3 regions of the Devosia beringensis genome follow, and region 1 is predicted to be linked to each of the others. Evidence: riboswitches for the same ligand, from Rfam matches in the RefSeq annotation. Region 1 holds a riboswitch; each other region holds the start of a gene.
What was found. A riboswitch is a leader RNA that binds a small molecule or an ion and turns the genes downstream of it on or off. The one in region 1 is predicted to bind cobalamin.
Positions count from the first base shown of each region.

Region 1 (4,269 bases):
GTTTGGCGTGCACGGATGGCACTGGCCTGGGCGCAGGAGGCGCATTTCGCCTCCCGCGCCCAGAGATTATTCAGGCGGGATCGAGGCTGAAGACCGCCCGGACAATGCCGTGGTCATTGCTGCCAGTGGCCTTGTGGTCGAGGTCATTGAGGTGATCGTTGGCCAGGTCCATGCGTTCGAAGGCCCAGATGCGATCGCGCGAATTGTCGTAGAACTGTTCGCTGACCAGAATGTGGTCCAGCGATTCGCGTTCATTCTGGAAAATGTGCGTGTAGTAGACATCGCGCGTGCTGCGATATTGCTGCAGCGTCTGGACCGTATAGAGCGCATCGTCGCCGCCGCCCATGGACTGGCCGAACAGATAGTTCGGCTGGCCGGTAAGTACATTGGCGGTGTTGGAGAGCGTGGCATCGTTGATGTCGCCGAGCACGACCAGCGGATCGTGGTTGCCGCGCAGACGATCGGTGACCAGCATGCGGAATGCCGCCGCCTCGGCCGTGCGGCGGATGGTGGACAGTGCCGAACCGAGCGCCTTGGCGTGCGGGCCTTGGATTGCCCGATCATACCAGGCATTGCTGGAAATCCGGGTCGGCGCCTTGGATTTGAAATGCACGACAAAGACATGGATGGCAGCCTGACTGGCGACCGGCCGGATGGTGAAGTGCAGAATCGGACGGGAAAAGCCGCGAATCTGGACCAGGATATCGGGCGTCTGCTCGTCGTCGCCCTCGTCCTGCAGCTTGAAATTGTCCGGGAAGCTGGAAATCCATTCGGGCTCGTCCTCCAGAATGTCCTTTCGAACAGCGCCAGCGCAGACGATCCGGCCGCCATCGTGATCGGGGGGCACGAGCGGAACATGGCTATCGGCAATGCCGGCCCTTGCCATGAGATCGGCAAGCGCGTCGGCGTGCCAGAGCTCCTGAAAGCCGAAGACATCGGCCCGCATGTCGGTAAGGGACCGGCCGAGCCAGGCGATCTTGGCATTGTATTGGTCCGTGGTCCAACCGTCCGCATCCGAATAGATCGCCTTGCCGGGTAAGTTGAGATTGTAGAGGTTACAGGTAGTGAAACTGAGCAACTGTGCCATTGTGGGCCTCGCGCTTGAGTGTTTCTGCAAAACTGCAGCACAAGACTAGCATGCGAGGCCCACGCTTGCATGACGGGGCAATACCGATCAGGCGGCGATCTTGACGGCCCGTTCAAGGCTCGCGGTAATCGCCGTGCGGTCGAGGGGGCTTTCGCCGATGACGACCAAAGCGGTGTCGCGGCTTTCGCCGTCTTTCCAGGGGCGGTCGAAATAGGCGCTGACGCGGGGGCCGACGGCCTGGATGGCGAGGCGGGCATTGGCGCCGGGAACGGCGGCAAAGCCCTTTAGGCGCAGCACGTCATGCTCGCGCATGGTGGTCTCGATGATGGCGAGCAGCTCGTCCTTGCCGGCGATGGATGGCAGGCGGATGGAGAAGCTGTCGAAATCGTCGTGCTCGTGGGTCTGGCCGCCGTGCTCGAGCTCGTGATGGCTGGGGCGGTTGGCAATGTCGTCCTCGCTACCCATGCCCAGGCCGAGCAGAGCGGCGATATCGACATGGCCATTGCTGGCGCGAATGACGCCGACGCCGGGGCGCAGTTCGGCGCGGATATTGGCCTCGACCTTGTCGAGCATGGCGGCATCGAGCAGGTCGGCCTTGTTGATGACGACAAGGTCGGCCACCGAGAGCTGATCCTCAAAGAGTTCGCCCAAAGGGGTCTCGTGATCGAGCATTTCATCCTGGCGGCGCTGGGCGTCGACGGCGGCCTCGTCGCTGGCAAAGCGGCCTTCTGCCAAAGCGGCGGCGTCGGCCACGGTGACGATACCGTCAATGGTGACCTGGGCCTTGATCTCGGGCCAGTTGAAGGCGCGGATCAGCGGTTGGGGCAAAGCCAGGCCGGAGGTTTCGATGATGATGTGATCGAACTTGTCGGGGCGGGCCAGCAAAGCCTGCATGGTGGGAATGAACTCGTCGGCTACGGTGCAGCAGATGCAGCCGTTGGAGAGCTCGATCATATCCTCCTCGCGGCAGGTTTCATCGCCGCAGCCGGCCAGGATATCCTTGTCGACGCCGAGATCGCCGAACTCGTTGATGATCAGCGCAATGCGCTTGCCCTTGGGGGCATGGGCCAGCAGATGGCGGACCAGGGTGGTCTTGCCGGCGCCGAGAAAGCCGGTGATGACGGTGGTGGGGATCTTGCTCATGCGGACACACCCTCAAGGCGAGTGCGGGACAGAACTGAATTGGGGCAGCATAGGGTCTGCGTCATGACATCTCCTGGCCGTCCACCCGACGGCACAAAGGGTTAAGGGCTCTGCGCCCGGATGGTGTGATGGCAGGTCTCCTGGCTCGCGGTGATCACCACGCCCCTCGCCTTCCCGGCAGCTAGGCTGCCAGTGGCAATTGAGGGGAATGCACCGCTTACAGTTGCGGGGGCAGCCACGGTATTGCGCCCTGATGGGTACGTCGCACCGTGTTCCCTTAGTCCAGCACAGGCGCGTCAAACGCCTGAACCGGGTATCCCTCCGGCACGGGGCCTTCGGGAACCAACACGAGAGGTGGTGTGCCACCAAACGGCGGCAACTGCAATGTCTGGCCGGCCGTTGCACGGAAAACGCGGCTGGCGTCAAGCCGAGAGCGGCGCCGAAGCAGCAATTTCAGCCCCGGCAGCGGCAAGCGACTCGGGCTAGATCAGGACACAGCCAGGAGATGTGCGATGAAGCCGATCAAGTTCAGCAAGGACGAAACCAAGGCCATTGTCGGCGAGATCAAGGACTATTTCCGCGAGGAACTCGACCAGGAGATCGGCAGCATACCAGCGGAAATGCTGATGGCGTTCTTCGCGGAGAAGATGGGCGCCTATTACTACAATCGCGGGGTCTATGACGCCCAGAGCGCGCTCAAGGAGCGGATGGACAGCCTGCATGACGACCTCTACGCGCTCGAGCAGAAGACCAAGCATACCCGCTGAGCGGGCGAGACCTGCAAGAAACCGACTTTCCGGGGGCAGACAGTGCGGCTAGATAGCGCCGCCGGTTCTGACCGGTTTGTTCAGGAGGAAGCCTTGGGCTTCAATTTCGCCACGCTGGCCCCGATCGGGCTGCTGCTTGCATCCAATGTGTTTATGACCTTTGCCTGGTACGGGCATCTCAAATGGCCCGGCGCGGCGCTGTGGGCGGCGGTGCTGATCAGCTGGGGCATCGCGTTTTTCGAATATTGGCTGGCCGTGCCGGCCAACCGGATCGGCTATGGCGTCTATTCGGGGGCCGAGCTCAAGACCATCCAGGAGGTGATCTCGCTGTCGGTCTTCGTGCTGTTTGCGGTGTTCTATCTCGGCGAAAAACTCACCTGGAACCACGGCATCGGCTTTGCCATGATCGCTCTGGGGGCGTTCTTCATCTTCAAGGGGCCGCTGAAATAGCCAGCCCGGCGGACCGGACTGGCGGAGTCATTTAGCCCAGGCAATCGACCAGGCTAGTGGCAAGGCCGCGCAGCAGGGTGGGATAGAGGTCGGCGCCTTCGGTCAGCGCGCCGCCTTCGGGGTCGAGCACACCGGCCTTGGCCGAGGTGCCCTCGATGATGGCCGAGATGATGGTCGGCTCGAAATTGGGTTCGGCAAAGACGCAGGTGGCGCCGAGCGTGCCGACCTTGGCCTTGAGTTCGTCAATGCGGGCGGCGCCGGGCGCCACTTCGGGGCTGACGGTGACCGAACCGGCCACGTCGAGGCCGAAGCGGGCCTCGAAATACTGATAGGCGTCATGAAAGACGATGAAGGGCTTGTCGGCGACCGGCGCCATTGTGGTGACCAGCTCGGCCTGCAATTCGTCGAGCTTGACCAGCTCGGCCTCGGCATTAGCCTGGTAGGCCGTGGCATTGTCCGGATCGGCGGTGGCCAGGGTGGTGGCGATCTGGGTGACCATCAGCTTGGCATTCTGCGGATCGAGCCAGAAATGCATATCGCCCTCGCCGTGCTCGTCATGGTCGTGGCCCTCATGATCGTCCTCGGCGGCGTGGTCGGTGTGCTCAGCTGCGTCGGCATGGGCAGCGTGCTCTTCAGCGGTTTCGCCGCTGTGGTCGTGCTCCTCGCCTTCATGCATATGCGCCTCGAAGGCGCCGCCTTCGCGCACGGGCAGTAGGGTGATGCCGGGGGCGTCGGCGAGCTCGACCACAGCGGCATTGGTGGCAAGGGTGTCGAGCGCATCGGCCAGGAAGAGCTCCATGCCGTGGCCGGTCCAGAAGACAA
Region 1 covers NZ_CP045422.1:799,711-803,979, forward strand. Annotated here, with positions in the region: gene GDR53_RS03960 (endonuclease/exonuclease/phosphatase family protein) at 71-1,087, opposite strand; gene cobW (cobalamin biosynthesis protein CobW) at 1,175-2,230, opposite strand; cobalamin riboswitch at 2,361-2,541, opposite strand; gene GDR53_RS03970 (DUF2164 domain-containing protein) at 2,743-2,997, shown strand; gene GDR53_RS03975 (DMT family protein) at 3,151-3,447, shown strand; gene GDR53_RS03980 (zinc ABC transporter substrate-binding protein) at 3,479-4,269, opposite strand, start outside.

Region 2 (4,269 bases), 1.8 Mb from region 1:
CATCGGTTGAGGGCCTGGCAGTGACGCTGTTTGGCCGGGCGGCGATGGTCGGCGGCGATGGCGGCTGGCCCGAGGGGCCGATCAGCATTGGTGAGCAGGCGCGGACGGTGCGGGGCAGTGTCGCCGTGACGGCCGGGGGTGTCACGGCTGGGGGCAATGAGCGGCTGGGGGTAACAAGCTTTGAGCTGGTCTGGGATGAGACGCGGCTGCGGCTGGCGCGGTTCGAAGCGGTGCTGGGCGCCGGCACGGCCAGCCTCGATCTGGCGGTGTGCTGCGCCGGGCCGCTGGCCGACAAGACGGTCAGTGGGCGGCTGAGCCTGAGCGGTGCGGCCATAGCCGGGATCGCCCCGCCCGCGCTGGCCGAGGCGCTGACGGGCGTGCTGGAAGGCGGTGTGCAGGTCGACGGCACCGGCGCCAGCATTGCCGAAGTGCTAGGCGCGCTGGCCGGGGAGGGCAATTTCACTGTAACCGATTTTGCCGCTTCGCAGCTGTCGCCGCAGGTGTTTCCGGCACTGGCTGGGCTCAGTGACGTGTTGAACATGGATGGCGATGCGCTGCGCACCATCATTGCCCAGAGCCTCGAACAGGGGCCGTTTGCGGCGCCGTCGGCGGCCGGCGCCTTCACCATTGCCGGGGGCGTGCTACGGCTGACCAATTTCCTCGTCGATGGCGCCGGAGCGCGGCTGGCCGGGGATCTGACCCTTGGGCTGGAAAGCCTGGGCCTGGGGGGCGAATTCGCCCTGACGCCCAATGGCTTTGAGGATGCCGGCGGGCTGATCGGCGCCGATACGGCCCGCATCTTCAGCCGGATCGGCGGCACGCTGCTGGCCCCCATGGCGCAGCTTGACCTCGATGAAATGGTGGCCGCCATCCAGGTGCGGGCCAATGAGCTGGAAGTCGATCGCCTCGAGGCCTTGCGGGCAGCCGATGCCGAACGGCAGCGCGCGGCGGCTGAGGAGCGCAACCGGCTGATTGCCGAGCAGCGGCGGCGGGCGGCCGAAGAGGCCGCGGCGCGGGCGGCGGCCGAAGAGGCGGCGCGGCTGGCCGAGGAAGCCGCGGCACAGCAGGCGCTCGAGGCGCCACCGCCCGCTTCCGAGCCGGCACAAGCCAATCCTGCGCCGTCAGGGCCGCTTTATCTGGGTCTGCCGCCGCCGCAGCTGCCGCCCTCGACAGGCCTGCCCGGTACCTAGAGCGCCGTGCTGCCTGCAGCCGGTGTCTCCGCCTTGCGGCGATACCAGTCGAGCACGGCCAGGCGCGCCGCCGATGACAGATTGGTGGTCTGTCGGTCGGCGTCGATGCTGGCGATCAGGGCGGTCATGGTTTGTCCGGCCTCACCCGCCATCAGTTCCAGCGCCGCCCAAAATTCGGGCTCGAGCGCAATGGACGTGCGGTGGCCGGCGATGGACAGGGAGCGCTTGTCCATCGGCAGGAGTCAGGGCTTCTTGCGGAAAGCGTCGAGGCTGACGACCTTTTCACCGGGCTTTTCGCCTTCGGCGCCGGCTGTGCCGGCCTCTGCCTCGACGGCGTCGTCCTCGGCAGCTTCGACCATTTCGGCACCCGGCGCGGTCTGCGGATCAAACTGCAGGCCGAACTGGACCGACGGATCAAAGAAGCCCTTGACCGCCGAGAACGGGATGACGAGGGTTTCGGGAATGCCGTCAAAAGAGAGGCCGACTTCAAAACCGGTCTCGGAAACCTTGAGGTCCCAATACTGGTTCTGGATGACGATGGTCATTTCCTTGTCATACTGGCCGAGCAGTTTTTCGCTCAGACGCACGCCAGGGGCACGTGTCAGGAAGGAAATGAAGAAGTGGTGTTCGCCCGGCAGGCCGGTCCTGGCGACTTCCGCCAATACCTTGCGCACGACGCCGCGCAGGGCTTCCTGAGCGAGAATATCGTAGCGCATGTGGTCTTCGGCCATGGTCACCCTTCCGGTGCTGAGAGATAGAATCCCGAACGGCCCATATCAGCCCTACGTTCCGTGCGATTTCAAGAACTAAAGCTTGTCGGCTGCCCGGCACCTGAAAATGCAAGTGCAGGCTTCTGTTGCCAGGTGCCTGCGAACCCCGCCTGTCACCCGGCTAGGGGTGGAGGACTTAATTTCCCAATGCTAGCACTGCTTACGCAGCGAGAGCGACTGGAGCCTTATTGTTGTCATTTGCAACTATAAGTTTCGGACCGATAACGGTGGTACCTCACCGAGCAAAAGCACACCCTTTACACCCTCGTCGATCCTGTTTCGCCCCCATTGGCTGCCCCGAAAAGGGGTAGATGGTGGAGGCGCCGGGTACTGCCCCCGGGTCCGAATGGCTTATTACGATGACAATTTATCGCCATAGCTCTTGCGAGCAATCCCTATATAGGCGCGCTGCCGGTGCGATGCAAATGCTGCGACAAATTTCTGCGTGATCCCGGCGGTACACCGGCCCCCGCATGGCGCTTGTCCCGGTACGGCGTCATGCGCTAACGTCATCGTGATGGTTTTCGCCCCCGCATGCGCGGGGCGGATGAAAAGGGAACACGGTGCGGCGTATCCATCAGGAGCCAAAACCGTGGCTGCCCCCGCAACTGTAAACGGTTTTCGGCCGCAAAATGCCACTGACGCCAGGTCGGGAAGGCGCGTGCCGATGCAATCCGTGAGCCAGGAGACCTGCCATCACATGCGAGCACAGCAGTGCTCTTTGACGACAGCAGGCCGCACGGTGGGTGCGGAGAGGAGCCAGACATGCATATCGAACCGGGCATCGTTGACGGTGCCAAGATTACCCTGAGCTACGCCACGGCCGCCGGATCGTTCGGGCTGGCCGCCAAGATGGCGCTCGACACGATTCGCACCGAAGGCGCCGGCGCCCTGGCGCTGCGCAGCCTTTGCACCACGGCGCTGGTGTTCAGCTTCTTCGAGGTGTTTCCACACCATGCCGTCGGCGTGTCGGAAGTCCACCTGATCCTGGGCTCGACCCTGTTCCTGATCTTTGGCGCCGGCGCGACCGGGCTGGGCCTCGCCCTGGGCCTGCTGCTGCAGGGCCTGTTCTTTGCGCCCTTCGACCTGCCGCAATATGGCATGAACGTCACCACGCTGCTCGTGCCGCTCTATGCCATGACCTTCCTGGCCAAGCGCATCATTCCGCAGGCCACGGCCTACAAGGATGTCGGCTATGGCCAGGCGCTCATGCTGTCGACCGCCTATCAGGGCGGCACGGTCGCCTGGGTTGCCTTCTGGTCGCTCTATGGCGGCGGTCTCGGGGCACAGAACCTGGCAGCCACGGCCAGCTTCGGCGCCGCCTATATGCTGGTGATCGTGCTGGAGCCGCTGATCGACCTTGGCGTACTGGCTTTGGCCAAGCTGACCGGCGGTTTCAAGGGCCTGCCGCTTTTGCACAACCGGCTCTACAGTCCCGCTGTCTAGGCATTCAGGCGGTCCCAAAACTTGGGGCCGCCACCCCTGCATGTCGCCGTTTTAACGCCGTGGCAGGGGCGATCGGGGTATAGTCCGGCCAGCACTAATGTGGTGAGGCTGGCATGGCGACGACGACATCTGACAAGCTCGGTCACGCGGCAGAGCGGTTTCTGGACAAGGGCGAGACCGCGCTCAATGCGCGCGAGCGGCATGTGCTGGAAAAGGCGCTGAGCCGGCAGACCCTCTCGCTGGACACCAGCAAGACCTTTGACGAGGACGCCACTTTCGGCCAGCGGCTGGCCGATGGCGTGGCCTCGTTTGGCGGCTCCTGGACATTCCTCATCATCTTCGGCGTGGCCCTGCTGGCCTGGGTGGCCAGCAATCTGCTGCTGGCCGGCGGGGCACCCGACCCCTATCCCTTCATCTTTCTCAACCTGATCCTGTCGATGCTGGCGGCCGTCCAGGCGCCGGTCATCATGATGAGCCAGAACCGGCAATCGGCCAAGGATCGCCTCGTCACCAGCCACGACTACGAGTGCAATCTCAAGGCCGAGATCGAGATCATGGCGCTGCATGACAAGATCGACCAGATGCGCAATGACGATCTCAAGCGGCTGATCGGCCAGCAGCAGGAGCAGATCGCCCTGCTGACACGCCTGGTGCAGGGCCATCTTGGGGACGGTGCCAAGCCGGATGGTGCAGAACCCGCCTGAGAGTCAGCGTTTCCAGGCCATGCCCATATAGACGTCGCCTGCCCGCAGTTCGGCGAGCATCTGCTCAAGGTGCTTGCGCTTGGTGTCGTCGCGCTTCACCTTGTTGATCCACAGCAGGTAATCATTGCGCTGATAGGGCGGGCGGGCCTCATAGGCCTG
Region 2 covers NZ_CP045422.1:3,063,515-3,067,783, forward strand. Annotated here, with positions in the region: gene GDR53_RS14895 (AsmA family protein) at 1-1,190, shown strand, start outside; gene GDR53_RS14900 (ribbon-helix-helix domain-containing protein) at 1,187-1,423, opposite strand; gene GDR53_RS14905 (SspB family protein) at 1,433-1,921, opposite strand; RNA gene ssrA (transfer-messenger RNA) at 2,033-2,389, opposite strand; cobalamin riboswitch at 2,462-2,672, shown strand; gene GDR53_RS14915 (energy-coupling factor ABC transporter permease) at 2,726-3,406, shown strand; gene GDR53_RS14920 (DUF1003 domain-containing protein) at 3,520-4,110, shown strand; gene GDR53_RS14925 (YdeI/OmpD-associated family protein) at 4,114-4,269, opposite strand, start outside.
Region 2: linked by a shared signal. The riboswitch ahead of GDR53_RS14915 (energy-coupling factor ABC transporter permease) and the one ahead of cobW (cobalamin biosynthesis protein CobW) in region 1 are both predicted to bind cobalamin.

Region 3 (4,269 bases), 1.5 Mb from region 1:
TCGATCAGCGCCGTGGGAATGGCATAGCGACCGGCGGTAAAGGGCATGTCCTCCCCCGAGTCATAGACGAAGACGGACGGGGCCGCCGCGGTCGCCGGACGCGCGGCGGCGAAGGCCTCCAGTTCCTGCCTGTAGCCGTCCACCAGGGCACGGGCGCGGTCCTCGACGCCAAAGATGCGGCCCAGATTGAGCAGATCGACATACATATCGTCCATCGAGGCCTTGGATTTGGCCATGATGTGGATGCAGCTCTCGGTGAGCTCGTAGACGGCGATGTCGAAGGCGGCGAGTGTCTGCGGCGTTACCTCGCCACCCACCGTCATGCCGTAGTTCCAGCCGGCAAAGTAGAAATCGGCATCAGCGCCGAGCAGCACTTCCTTGGTTGGATAGTCGGGCGACAGCTCGGGCAGTTGCTCGACGCCCTGGCGCAGGGTTTCGTCGAGCGTCTTCCATGCCGACACGCCGGTATAGCCCACCATGCGGTCGCTCAGGCCGAGCGCCAGCATCATTTCGGTGAGGTTGACGTCATTGGAGACGGCGCGCTGCGGCGGCGCCGCGAAGGTGACCTCGCGGTCGCAACTCTTGACGGTGACCGGAAAGGCTTGGGCTGCCGACGCCGAGGCGACGAGCAGGCCGGTGGCCAGCATTGTGTGAACGAAACGCACGTAGAAGCTCCTTAGGCTTTGAGGGGAAGGTGAAAAGAAAAGCGAGGACGGCCGGTGGCGGGATGACTGTCGATGGTAGTGGATACCCCAAAGGTCCTGTCGATCGCCGCTGGGGTCAGCACGTCCAGCGGACGGCCGATATCGACCTGCTGACCCTGGTCGAGCACCAGAACCTGATCCGCATGGGCGGATGCCAGGGCCAGATCGTGCAGCGACACCACGACCGTGGCCGGCAGGGCAGCCAGCAGGGCCAGCACTTCGAGCTGGTGGCGGATATCGAGGTGGTTGGTCGGTTCATCCAGGATCAGCAGGTCGGGCTTTTGCACCAGCGCGCGGGCGATCAGCACGCGCTGCTTCTCGCCGCCCGACAGGCTGGCAAAGTTGCGCGGCGCCAGGGATGTCAGATCGAGCAGAGCCAGCGCCTCAAGCACCGGCTGTTCATCGGCGCTGGCAAAAGGGCCCTGATGCGGCGCCAGCCCCAGGGCGACGATTTCGGCCACGGTCAGCCCGAAGTCACTGGCCGGCTCCTGCAGCACGGTGGCGATCCGCCGCGCCACAGCCTTGGGCCGGAGCGCCCAGAGGTCCTCGCCGTCAAGCCGCACCATTCCTGCGGTGGGCCGGTGGTAGCGGTAAAGACAGCGCAGAAGGCTGGATTTGCCCGCGCCATTGGGGCCGACCACGGCCAGCATCTGCCCCGGCTGCACGGAAAAATGCAGTCCCGAAATGATGGCCCGCTGCGGGCTCGGGCCCCAGCTCAGCTGGTCCACATTGAGGCCGGCGGGCCGCGCAGGGACGGCAGGTTGCAGTGCGATCATGCCAGGCTCCGCAGACGATTGAGCACGCGTCGCGAATGCCGCGTCGAATGTGATGTTATTACATTACGTATCTTTGATCTGCAACGTGAAATCTGGGCCACAGGCTGGCGCTGTGCCGATCGGCCAAGCTGTCTGATGCAACTATCGTGGTGGCATGGACGCGCCTGTCCCACTGGAACCCCCTGCTAACAGGCGGGGCAGACCAGGCGAACCCATCAGGCATAGACCAGCAGTGAAGTCGTCATGCGCCATCATCGTTCTCCGCGGCACACCCCGGCCGGGTTGAAGACAAGTTGATGGCAGGTCTCCTGGCTCACGGGTCTATGCGCTGTCTGGGCCTTCCCGATCCCTTGGGATCAGTGGCGATTCCAGCAGAACTCACCGCTTACAGTTGCGGGGGCAGCCACGGTTTTGCGCCCTGATGGGTACGTCGCACCGTGTTCCCTTTTAATCCCCTTTGGCCGGCAGGCCGCGAAGGAACCTTCAACATGGCGCAACAAGCCAGCCTGGCTCCCTGAAGTCAAGGGCGCAGCGCCTCGTGCCGCCAGATCGATCCGGGACAACCTCCCTCCCCTGGCGCCTGCCAGGGCGGCAAGGGCCGGCGCCGCTGCCAGCACGCCGCCTCCCGAGACCGGCCATATCGTCGCGTGCCTATTTCTTGGTGCGCATGGCTTCGCTCAGCCGGTCGCCCAACGAGCCGGTGCTGCGCGGCGCCTCCTGCGGCGGGCGCTGATTGGCGCGCAGCGGTTGGTCGCGCGGGCGTTCGCGCGTGGGCGCGGTGGCATCGATTTCCTTGCGCATGGTGAGGCCGATGCGCTGGCGCGGCACGTCGACCTCGACCACCCGGACCTTGACCACGTCGCCCGCCTTGACCACTTCATGCGGGTCCTTGACGAATTTGTCGGCCAATTGCGACACATGCACCAGCCCGTCCTGGTGCACGCCGATATCGACGAAGGCGCCAAAGGCGGCAACATTGGTGACGGTGCCTTCGAGCATCATCCCGGGCTTAAGGTGCTTGATGTCATCCACGCCCTCGGCAAAGGTCGCGGTCTTGAAGGCTGGGCGCGGGTCGCGGCCGGGCTTTTCCAGCTCGGACAGAATATCGCGCACCGTGGGCAGGCCGAAGCGGTCATCGACAAAACTCTGCGGATTCAGACCCGCCAAAGCCGACTTGTCGCCCATGATGGTGCGCAGATCACGGCCACAGGCGGCGACGATCTTGCGGGCGACGCCATAGGCCTCCGGATGCACCGAAGAGGCATCGAGCGGCTCGGCGCCCCCGGTAATGCGCAGGAAGCCGGCGCTTTGTTCAAACGTGCGCTGGCCGAGGCGCGGCACCTCCAGCAAGGCCTTGCGCGAGCGGAACGGCCCATTGGCATCGCGGTGGCTGACGATGGCTTCGGCAACGGACGGGCCCAAGCCGGAAATCCGCGCCAGCAGCGGGGCAGAGGCGGTGTTGAGGTCGACGCCCACCGCATTCACCGCGTCCTCGACCACCGCGTCGAGCGAACGGCCCAGGCGGTACTGGTCGATATCGTGCTGATACTGACCGACGCCGATGGCCTTGGGCTCGATCTTGACCAGCTCGGCCAAGGGATCCTGCAGGCGGCGGGCGATGGAGACGGCGCCGCGCAGCGAGACGTCGAGATCGGGGAACTCGGCAGCCGCCAAAGCCGAGGCGGAGTAGACCGAGGCGCCGGCCTCCGAGACGATGACCTTGGTCGGCTTTGGCGAAGGCAGGCGCTCGGTAAGGTCGGCCACCAGCTTTTCGGTCTCGCGGCTGCCGGTGCCATTGCCGATGGCGATCAGCTGCACGCCATGCTTCTTGATCAGCGCCGCAATCGCCGCCTGCGCACCCATGACATCATTGCGCGGCTGGAAGGGATAGACGGTCTCGGTATCGAGCACCTTGCCAGTGGCATCGATGACCGCGACCTTGACGCCGGTGCGGATGCCCGGATCGAGTCCCATCGTGGCGCGGGCGCCGGCCGGCGCGGCCAGCAACAGGTCCTTGAGATTTCGGGCAAAGACGGCGATGGCTTCCACCTCGGCCCGTTCGCGCAGCTCGACCATGAGATCGATGGAGAGCGAGACGCGCAGCCGCGTGCGCCAGGCCCAGCCGGCGACCTCGCGCAGCCAGAGGTCGGCTGCCCCACTGCCCTGAGCCTGCAGCGCTGCCGCGACAAAGCGCTCGGCTGGTTTGACCGGGTCGGTGACGTCGGCATCTACCTCGATATCAAGGCTCAAGAAGCCCTCGTCGCGGCCGCGCATCATGGCCAAAGCGCGGTGGCCGGCGACCTTGTTCCAGCGCTCGGCATGGTCGAAATAGTCGGAGAACTTGGCGCCGCCCTCTTCCTTGCCCTTGAGCACCTTGGCGCTGAGCATGGCCTTGTCGCGCATATGGGCACGCAGCCGGCCAAGCAGAGCAGCATTTTCCGACAGGCCCTCGACCACGATGTCGCGGGCGCCCTCGAGCGCTTCCTTGGTGCCGGGGACCTCCTCGGTGACATAGGCCTGCGCCAGCGTCACGGGATCGGCGCTGCGATTGCCCAGGATCGCCGCAGCCAGCGGGCCCAGGCCGCGCTCGCGGGCAATTTCGGCCTTGGTGCGGCGCTTGGGCTTGAAGGGGAGGTAGAGGTCTTCGAGTTCGGCCTTGGTGGCGGCCCCCAGAATGGAGGCGGTGAGCGCGGGCGTCAGCTTGTCCTGCTCGTCGATGGATTTGAGAATCGCCGCGCGGCGGGCTTCCAGCTCGCGCAGATAGGTCAGCCGCTCGGCCAGCAGTCGCA
Region 3 covers NZ_CP045422.1:3,370,619-3,374,887, reverse strand. Annotated here, with positions in the region: gene GDR53_RS16445 (ABC transporter substrate-binding protein) at 1-647, opposite strand, end outside; gene GDR53_RS16440 (ABC transporter ATP-binding protein) at 677-1,480, opposite strand; cobalamin riboswitch at 1,762-1,980, opposite strand; gene GDR53_RS16435 (Tex family protein) at 2,132-4,269, opposite strand, start outside.
Region 3: linked by a shared signal. The riboswitch ahead of GDR53_RS16440 (ABC transporter ATP-binding protein) and the one ahead of cobW (cobalamin biosynthesis protein CobW) in region 1 are both predicted to bind cobalamin.